Regions from separate parts of the Parendozoicomonas sp. 209JJ7-1 genome, predicted to be linked through region 3. Evidence: predicted binding sites of a transcription regulator. Region 3 holds the regulator's gene; each other region holds the start of a gene.
What was found. The regulator FNR, encoded in region 3, switches genes on or off when oxygen is low (the NO sensors DNR and NnrR bind a similar motif). The targets are predictions, from matches to a motif close to TTGATNTANATCAA.
Positions count from the first base shown of each region.

Region 1: ACY2RQ_RS09450 (bacteriohemerythrin) is a predicted target of FNR. The motif match lies at 1,470-1,483, and genes of this name have one in related genera.
Region 2: ACY2RQ_RS00345 (FeoA family protein) is a predicted target of FNR. The motif match lies at 1,094-1,107, and genes of this name have one in related genera.

Region 1 covers NZ_JBYVJU010000008.1:10,143-13,384, reverse strand. The annotation lists gene secF (protein translocase subunit SecF) at 1-794, shown strand, start outside; gene ACY2RQ_RS09450 (bacteriohemerythrin) at 883-1,371, opposite strand; gene ACY2RQ_RS09445 (inositol monophosphatase family protein) at 1,565-2,377, opposite strand; gene ACY2RQ_RS09440 (RNA methyltransferase) at 2,566-3,242, shown strand, end outside.
Region 2 covers NZ_JBYVJU010000001.1:76,535-79,776, reverse strand. The annotation lists gene ACY2RQ_RS00355 (hypothetical protein) at 1-50, shown strand, start outside; gene ACY2RQ_RS00350 (hypothetical protein) at 123-998, opposite strand; gene ACY2RQ_RS00345 (FeoA family protein) at 1,282-1,548, shown strand; gene feoB (Fe(2+) transporter permease subunit FeoB) at 1,517-3,242, shown strand, end outside.
Region 3 covers NZ_JBYVJU010000001.1:302,621-305,862, reverse strand. The annotation lists gene ACY2RQ_RS01385 (hypothetical protein) at 1-4, opposite strand, end outside; gene ACY2RQ_RS01380 (hypothetical protein) at 247-693, opposite strand; gene ACY2RQ_RS01375 (adenine phosphoribosyltransferase) at 871-1,413, opposite strand; gene fnr (fumarate/nitrate reduction transcriptional regulator Fnr) at 1,422-2,180, opposite strand; gene ACY2RQ_RS01365 (hypothetical protein) at 2,370-2,534, shown strand; gene ACY2RQ_RS01360 (hypothetical protein) at 2,659-3,242, shown strand, end outside.

The DNA.
Region 1 (3,242 bases), on a different contig from region 3:
CCGGGGGAACCCTGGTTGAGCTGGAGTATGATCGTCCTGCCAATGTCGCGGGTGTACGGCAGCAGCTGGAAAATATGGGTTATGGCGATGCCATTGCCCAGGAGTTCGGCTCGGCAACGGATGTTCTTATTCGTATTCCCGGCGGTGACACTGACGCCCATCTGGGTGATCGTGTTGCCCGTAAGCTTAATGACCTCTACCCCGGAGATATCACGGTAAAGCGGGTTGAGTTTGTCGGCCCGCAGGTGGGTGAACAGCTCCGTGACCAGGGTGGCCTGGGCATGATGCTGGCCCTGGCGCTGGTTATGCTCTACATCGCCTTCCGTTTCCAGTACAAGTTCTCCATAGGCGCGGTTGTTGCTCTGGCCCACGACAGCTTGATTGTACTGGGTGTGTTCTCCCTGTTCGGGTTACAGTTTGATCTGACGGTTCTTGCGGCGATTCTGGCTGTTATCGGTTACTCACTGAACGACACCATTATTGTGTATGACCGTGTGCGGGAGAACTTCCGCAAGGTGCGCCGTGGTACGCCGGCGGAGATTATTAATATCTCCCTGAGTCAGACCCTTGGGCGTACTCTGGCAACGTCCGGTACCACTATTATGGTACTGCTGGCGTTGTTCTTCCTGGGCGGAGACATGATTCACGGCTTTGCCACAGCGTTGCTGGTGGGTGTGGGTGTGGGTACATACTCCTCCATCTATATCGCGTCCAATATGCTGCTGTATATGAATATCTCCCGTGAAGACCTGATTGTTCCTGTGAGGGAAGATGAAGAAGACGAAATGCACTGAGGTGAAGCTCAAGGTCTTGAAGATGTTTTGACCCATAAAAAACGCCGGTTTTCACGCCGGCGTTTTTTTATGTTTTTCAGTAATGGGATTACTTGTGGAAAAGGCGATCCATCCAGGAGCGTTTTTCATATTTGGCTTTTACGCCTTTCTTCAGCATAAACGGCACGTACTCTTTATCTTCTTCGAGAATATGGTGGGTCAGCCAGTTTTTCAGAAAGTGGAGTAGCTCAAAGCTGACGTGTTTCCCTTCGGAAACTTTTCCGCGCAGTTCGTTAATCTGGTCGATTAACTGTTCATGGTGTTTTTTGTGAGGTTCGTATTCAGGGTAGCCCAGCACCCGCAGAAGACTCTCTTCAACAGCAAAGTGGATACGGGTGTATTCCACCAGATCATTAAGAATTTTGTTGGTGGCTTCATTGCCATGACGTTCGTGGATAGCCTGGTGCAGTTGGTTTACCAGATCCACCAGAATCATATGCTGCTCATCAATTTCCTGGATGCCTACGCTGAGATCGTCACTCCAGGTGATCAGTTCCTTGTGTTTCCATCTTTGAAACTGAATAGCTGAATGGGTCATAGGCCCCTCCCGGAAATTAGGTGATTGTGTTGTTCTTATTTATGGAATGAAAGAGTTCCCTTAGGGTTTATAGTCGTATAAACACTTATTACCCTGTATTGATCCAGGTCAGTATTTGCCAATGTTTGTGTGATATAAGGAGAGGTGGTGCCTGCGGGGGCAGGCACCGGGGAAGCTGTTCCTGAAAAAGGAATTACTTCATATCTTCAGTCAGGTGGGGCTGGATGCGGGTCAGGATTTCCTTGAATACCTTGGGGGCACCGCAAACAACATTACCCTTGTCCATGTATTTGTTGCCGCCACGGAAATCACCAATCAGGCCGCCGGCTTCCAGAACCAGCAGGCTGCCTGCCGCCATGTCCCAGGGTTTCAGGCCCATTTCCCAGAAACCGTCGTAGCGACCGGCGGCAACGTAGGCCAGATCCAGAGCCGCTGCACCGGGGCGACGGATGCCGGCGGTTTCGCCAATCAGACTGCGGAACATGCCCAGGTAGTTGTCCATGTTATCCATCTGGCCTTCACGAAAGGGGAAGCCTGTTCCCAGCAGGGCACCCTGCAGGCTGGTGCGGTTAGTGACGCGAATGCGACGACCGTTCAGGGCTGCACCCTGTCCGCGGCTGGCGGTGTACTCTTCCAGGCGGATGGGATCATAGACGACGGCATGCTCAATCCGGCCTTTGTACTGACAGGCAATGGCTACCGCGAACTGGGGTACGCCGTGGATAAAGTTGGTGGTTCCGTCCAGCGGGTCGATGATCCAGAGATGGTCCTTACCTTCGCCTTCACCGGGCTGGTGGCCACTTTCTTCCCCCAGAAAGCCGTGGTTGGGGTAGGCTTTCTTCAAGATAGAGATAATGGCTCGCTCAGCGGTCTTATCTATATCTGTAACATAATCGTTGGCCTCTTTCTTCTGGACTTTGATAATGTCCAGCTGTTCGTAGCCTTGGGCAATAATATCGCCCGCCTTGCGTGCAGCACGCAAAGCAATTGTGACCATCGGTTGCATAGCGAGATGTGTATTCTGTGAGGAAAATGGTATATGCGAATCGGGGGATTATATCACTAGTCGGGTTGTTTAGCAGGCATATAAGTGGCTTTTCGCCGGGATGATGTGACTTGATGGGTATTTTGCCTGTGGTCGATATGGGTCTTCAGGTGACGCATGTATCGGGAACTCCAGCAGCTTCTGTTAGAATGGGCCTTTTGGATAAAGGCCCGAGAGCGGGCCAGTGGCTGAAGATGTCTGTAGAGAATATCCGGATCGTTCTTGTTAATACCACTCACCCGGGCAATATCGGTTCCGCCGCCCGGGCGATGAAGACTATGGGCCTGTCCTCTCTTTATCTGGTTGATCCCGTTGATTTTCCTTCCGGTGAGGCGCGGGCTCTTTCTTCCGGTGCCACCGACCTGTTGGAAAATGCGGTGGTTACTGAAACCCTGGCCGAAGCTGTGGCGGACTGTGACCTGATTATTGGTGCCAGTGCCCGTGTGCGGGGTATCTCTCTGGAGCTGACCGATCCCCGGGATACCGCAAGGCTGGTTGTGAATGAGGCCTCTGAAGAGGGGAAAGTTGCTCTGGTATTTGGTCGGGAAGATCGTGGCCTGACCAATGAAGAACTGCGCATGTGTCACCGTCAGGTGCATATTCCCTCTGTCGCGGAATTCAGCTCCCTGAATCTGGCGGCTTCTGTGCAGGTTCTGAGTTATGAATTGCGTATGGCTTCCCTGACTGCTGAAGGTGGCCAGAAAGTGCCTGAGGTGCGTGAGTATCAACCGGCCTCTTCCGAGCAGATGGAAGGGTATTATTCTCATCTGAAAGAAACCCTTGAGGAAATCGGCTTCTTCAAAAGTTGTAACCCGGATAAGATCAT
Region 2 (3,242 bases), 230 kb from region 3:
CGATCATTCCTCCGCCAGAAGAGTTCCGGGAAAGAGGTGAGGGCGAATAGACCCGATTCATTTCCAGCCTGAACAGCACAAACCCGGCGCTTGGCCGGGTTTGTGTTTTTCTGGGTGAAGAATTAATCCTGCTTTTCTTCTGCGGGCTCTGGTAATGCCGGGTTCTGTGGCAGATCAAGCACACAGGCGATGGCTTGTTTGGCTCTGTTGAATTGCTCATGCAGTTTGTAGTATTCCTGCTGAAGATGTTGGTAGTGAGACTCTTGAAGATGTGTCCTGTATATCAGATCACGGCACTCTTGTTGTCCCAGCTCTTTCTCCGTAGTAGTTAGTTCCAGGGCTTCCTTGAGGCGGTTGCGTTCGTCTTCCATTAGAGAGATTTTTGCTCTTTGAATTTCTATCTCGTCTTTCTGCTGTTTGGAGAGCAGCGCCGCTTCACTTTCCAGCTCAGACATCTTCTGTTCGGCTCGTTCTTTGTACGCTTCCAGCTGGGCTTTCGCTTCCTGCACATTCCATTGTTCGGTGTTATGGGCAAGATCAAGCTCTTTCAGTTCACCTCTGATTTTTTCAACATTTTCATCAGATTCCCTAAACTTCTGCTCAAGTATCTGCTGGCTGGTTTTCAGCTCGGTTTGTACCTGTTTTTGTTCTTTCAGCTTGTGCTGCATATGTTTCTGCCTTTGCTGGGCATGATTGAGCTGCCGTGCAAGTTTGTTGTTTTTCCGTGTCAGCCTGGATTTTTCTGCCGCGACACGGACAAAGTCTTCGGTTATTGCATTCACCTGGGTATTGGTGGCCGTGTTTACGCAGCTGCGCTGGCTTAACAGCTTGAACAGGGGACTGTTGAGAATATGGGTCCTGAACAGCTGGCCGATGTAGGTGGTGACTTTGGCCAGCACTTTCAGCCTTGCTTTCGTCTGATGGGTCAGCTCAACCAGGGCGGCCTGGGTCGACTGAAGGCCGCTCCGGAGTGTGGTGGATAGGGTGCTCATATTCATAAATACCGTTCCCTGGAATGAGTCAGATGAAGGGGAGTGTATGAATAACGGGGGGGAGGGGCTATTCCACCTTGGTATGGGTTACCTCCGTAGGTTTGATATATGTCAAAGGATGGTTTTCCTTTATTGCGTATGCTTCTCAATCAGATTCTTTCATCCTCAAAGTGCGTGTATTTCGCAGATTTTTAATACATGTCCTTAACGCGAACGATTATCATTTATTCTATAATCTGCGTTTGTTTGCCTGGGTGAATCTCAAGGTGTGCTGTGCAAGGAGTAATGAATGTCTTTAACACTGAGCGATCTTGATGTCGGCGAATCCGGCTTTGTGGCCGGATATGCTGGTGGTGGTGGCTACAGGCGCCAGTTGCTGGCCATGGGTCTGACTCCGGGAACCGGACTGAAGGTGGTCCGGAGGGCCCCTATGGGAGACCCGGTAGAACTGGAAATTCGTGGTTTCAGTCTGAGTCTGCGTCAGGATGAAGCTCAGTGTGTATTAGTGAAAAAGGAGTCCTGTAATGGCGCAGGTGAGTGTTGCTGTCCTCGGTAATCCGAATTGTGGTAAAACAACGCTTTTCAACGCTCTCACCGGTGCCAGGCAGCAGGTCGGTAACTGGCCTGGCGTTACGGTGGAGCGTAAAACAGGTATTTATGAATACTCCGGTCGTTCAGTAGAGCTGGTAGACCTTCCCGGCACTTACTCTCTTGATGTCGGCATAGGCAATACAGCGATTGATGAAAAGCTCGCCCGGGATTATGTCCTGGGGGATGAAGCGGATTTCTACATCAATATTATTGATGCCGGCAATATTGAGCGAAACCTCTACCTGACCACCCAGCTGCTGGAAATGAACCGGCCGATGATGGTGGTGTTGAATATGATGGACGTCGCCGAAGAGAAGGGCGTATCCATCAAGGCTGAAGGGCTGGCAAACCGCTTGGGCTGCGCGGTGATTCCGGTGATTGCCAGTCGTAACGATGGCGTAGAACCCCTGAAAGTGGCTCTTGAAGAGTACTTGTCCGGTAGCCGCCAGGATAAGAGGGTACAGGTAGGTTACAGCAACATCATTGAGCAGGCTCTGGCTGAACTCAAGCCTGTGGTTGGGGTAAAAGCCGCAGAGCTGAATGTCTGCAAGCGCTGGCTGGCCGGTCGCCTTCTGGAAGGGGACCAGAGCCTGGAAAGCCTGATGTCCACGGATACCATGGCCTCGGTCACCAGTGCCCGCAATGCTCTGCAGGCTGCCGGTGATGAAGAGGTAGATATCCTCTTTGCCGATGGCCGCTACAGCTTTATCGACACCCTTACCGATGGCGTTGTAGCCCGCAGTCAGAATGTCAGTCGCTCCATGACTGAAAAGATCGATTCCGTGGTACTGAGTCGTGCCCTGGGTATGCCGATCTTCTTCGGTATCATGTACCTGATGTTCATGTTCTCTATCAATGTTGGCAGCGCCTTTATTGATTTCTTTGATATTTTTTCTGGCACTGTTTTTGTGGATGGTGTCCGCCATGTACTCGAAGGCGTCGGGGCACCTGCGTTCCTGGTTACTCTGCTTTCCAATGGTATCGGTGGCGGTATTCAGACTGTTTCAACCTTTATTCCTGTTATTGCGGCTCTCTATTTATTCTTGTCCGTGCTGGAAGATTCCGGCTACATGGCCCGGGCGGCCTTTGTTATGGACCGCGCCATGCGCACCCTCGGCCTGCCGGGCAAGGCATTTGTACCTGTGCTGGTGGGCTTTGGCTGTAACGTGCCGGCGATTATGGCGACCCGGACCCTGGAGCATGAGCGCGATCGCAAGCTCACCATCCTGATGAACCCGTTTATGTCCTGTGGTGCACGCCTGCCTGTTTATGCCCTGTTCTCGGTGGTGTTCTTCCCTGACAGCGGCCAGAATGTGGTGTTTGCGCTGTATCTGACTGGTATCGCCGTGGCGGTGCTGACCGGTCTGATTATGAAAAACACCCTTTTGCCGGGTGAGGCCACGCCGTTCGTAATGGAGTTGCCCCGTTATCATCTGCCTACTCTGAAGGGCATTCTGCTCCGCACCTGGGATCGCCTGAAGTCCTTTATTGTCCGCGCCGGTAAGACCATCGTACTGGTGGTAGCGGTTCTGGGGGTTCTGAATTCCCTGGGTACTGATGGCACTTTTGGTCATGAAAATACTGAGCAGTCCGTACTCAGCCATGTTGGTCAGATGATAACCCCGGCCTTTGAGCCCATGGGTATGCATGGAGATAACT
Region 3 (3,242 bases):
CCATGCTTGTTTCTGGTTTCTGAACAAGTGTGTGAAAAGTGACAGGTTTCGCGGTAAAGCGAGATGGTGGCAGAGGCACAGATGCATATGTGCAGGAAGGCCCCGCGCTTTGGGGGAGACTTTTATGTTGATTTCCTGGGCCTGGAAGACTGAAAAATGTGTCCATTGAATATTTCACTCTGCGTATTCAATGGGTCTTTGACTATGGCGGCAGAAAAAGGGTTCTGACAGGCTTGTTGTGAATACTTAACTTTGGCGAATGGGTTCCAGAATCTGGTCGTTCACCAGCCGGGTGTAATTCTGGATAAAGTCAGCGACCGTGCCCTGGGGCTTGCCATGAAAGTTATTATGCCAGCAGCGGGCCAGTCGGGCAGGTTTGTCGGCGCTGTTTTTGGGAAGGGGGCGCCCGCGCCGGAGGTAGATCATCAGGGCTATGGCTGTGGAATAGGCCAGATTGGTGGCCAGTTCCGCATGGGGGCGCTGGAGGAATTCATGCTGGCTGGCAAGGCCGCGGATTCTACTGGCCAGTTCCGGCTGGTGGGCCAGGAAATTGTCCCAGACATTGCGGTGCATTCTTGGCGTGATCTGGTACAGGCCGTAAGCGTTGTGGTGTTCTGTCTGCAGGTGTTCCCCGAGGCCGGATTCCTGGGCGGCTGTTCCCAATAGCAGGTTCTCTGTTGTAGGGCTCCACATACTCAAATGCTGGAGTGTGGGACGGATAATGAGCTGTCGTAATTCCCTGGCGCAGATTCCCATGTCAACCTGTTCTTGTTACTGAGAAGTTCTGTTACAGAAACTGACATCGGCATAAATAAACCAGCCTGAAGGTTCAGGCTGGTGGTGAAGAGCTGGGAGGCTTAAGAAAAGCGCTCAGTAGCTGGTGAGGGTATAGGTGGGAATACCCGCCTGCTTCAGCAGGGCGGAACCACCCAGGGCGGGCAGGTCAATAATCGCCGCAGCTTCCGCGACACTGCCCCCCAGCCGGTTAACCAGTTTGTGGGCCGCCAGCAGCGTGCCACCTGTGGCTATCAGGTCATCAATCAGGACAATTGTGTCACCAGCGTTCATGGCATCAACATGAACCTCAAGGGCGGTCTTACCGTACTCCAGGGCGTATTCTTCCCGGATGGTTTCCGCAGGCAGTTTGCCCGGTTTGCGGAAGATTACCAGGGGCAGGCCGAGAGTATCCGCCAGGGGGGCTCCGAGCAGGAAGCCCCGGGCATCCAGGGCACCGATGTGGGTGATGCCTTTCTCCCGATAGCGTTCGGCGAAGGTGCTGTGCACCATGCGCATCCCTTCTGGAGATTTCAGCAGCGTGGAGATATCCCGGAACATAACGCCCGGTTCAGGCCAGTCAGGGACGGCTCGAATCAGGCTTCGGAGGTGGTTTTCGTTAAAGGCTGTATCGCTCATAGGCATGGTTACTGAATATTCACAACTTCAGGGGTGTCGCTCAGTTTACCACCTGCAAGGGTGCACAGCTCCATGGCGCTGGTAATTTCTATTTCTTTACCGTTGGCATGGATCAGTTCAGCCTTCTGGAAGCGGGTAAATACCCGGCTTACGGTTTCTACAGCCAGGCCCAGATAGTTTCCCATCTCATTCCGGGACATAGAAAGACGGAATGACTGTGAGGAGAAGCCCCTGCGTCGGAATCGGCTGGCCAGGTTGATCAGAAAGGTCGCGATACGCTCGTCGGCATTCTTTTTCGACAGCAGAAGTTTCATCTGCTGATCTTCGCGGATCTTCTTGCTCATAATCCGCATCAGCTGGCGGCGGAGGGCCGGATGGCTGTCGGAGAGTTTTTCGAGCTTGTCGAAGGGGATTTCACAGACCATGGTGGTCTCAATGGCCTGGGCAGAAACCGGGTAGGTGTCTGTATCCAGCCCGCTTAACCCGACCAGTTCGCTGGGCAGGTAGAAGCCTGTGATTTGTTCTTCACCTTCATTGGTTGATGTATATGTTTTCAGGGCGCCGGAGCGAACCGCAAAAACACTATGGAATGTATCGCCTTCCAGGAACAGATGTTCGCCTTTTTTCAGGGGTCGCCCGCGCTTGATGATTTCGTCGAGGTCGTCAATGTCCTCGATTTTCAGCGCCAGGGGTAGACACAATGGACTCAGGCTACAGTCCCGGCAGGCTACTTGGCTGGCATGCCTTACGTTGAGTTTGGACGCCATATTTAAGAGCCCCTAAGAACCGGTTGGCTGTTGAAAAGAGTGGTTCATATTGTATGGGAATATGCCGCCGAGTTTAACCCTGTGATAGATACCTATTATTTTATTGAGAAAAATAAATAGTTATTGGTTTTTTCTGTACAGTTGTTACCAATAGGGGCGCACTTGGGTTGTTATCTCTGGTAACCCGTTTTGTCACCCCATAAACAGACGCTTTCAGTCGTTTTGCCGTTATCTCTGCTGACAGAGCAGTTGGCAGGAGCGAACTCTCCCTCTCCCGATCAGTCAATAAGGGGCAGTACAGCCATTCCGGGTATTCGGGGAGCTGGCTTCTGGTCCCTGGCCAGACATTTCTGATCCATCAAAGCCCGGCGGGCCACTTCTGCCTCGGGGTAGAAGTTTGGGATCAGGGTTTAGACATCTTTGGAGGTTGGAAATGTTACATAAAGTGCAAGGTTATATCGGTGGCTGCTGGGCTAGGATGCCCGATATTAGAGGCCGCATACCATTCAGGAATAAAAGCTGCGAGGCTGTGCCTGGCAAGACCCACGTTAAGGATGGTCAGGTTCAAGGCGAAGTTAGCGTATACAAGCGCCTTGCGGATGGTTGCTGGACGCTGACCAAGGACACAGGCTGGACATTCGTGAAGAGTATTCCCGAGATTCTGGCTACGTATTTCTGTTTCAGAAGCTCCAATGTTCTGGCCCACAAAATACTGCCCACATCATGGGCGAATAATTCTGATACTATTTATGCCACCAGGAGCACTATATCAATTTTTTCTACCAAAATGGTTATAAGGTTTTTCGGAAACGTGGCCAGGATTATGATGGGTAAAAGCCTGGATGATACAAGTACAGTGACTCAGACCATAGTGAAGAAGCAGGAAGAGCAGAAAAAGCAGGATCATGCGACTTCCGTTCATGCCAATGCCAATGCCAATGCCAATGCCAATGCCAATGCCAATGCCAATGCCAATGCCAATGCTAACGCTACTGAGAACAATCTCCCTGAAGAGAAGACTATTGCTCTTAAACATAAGAATGAGCCAGAGCTGGAGGGGGC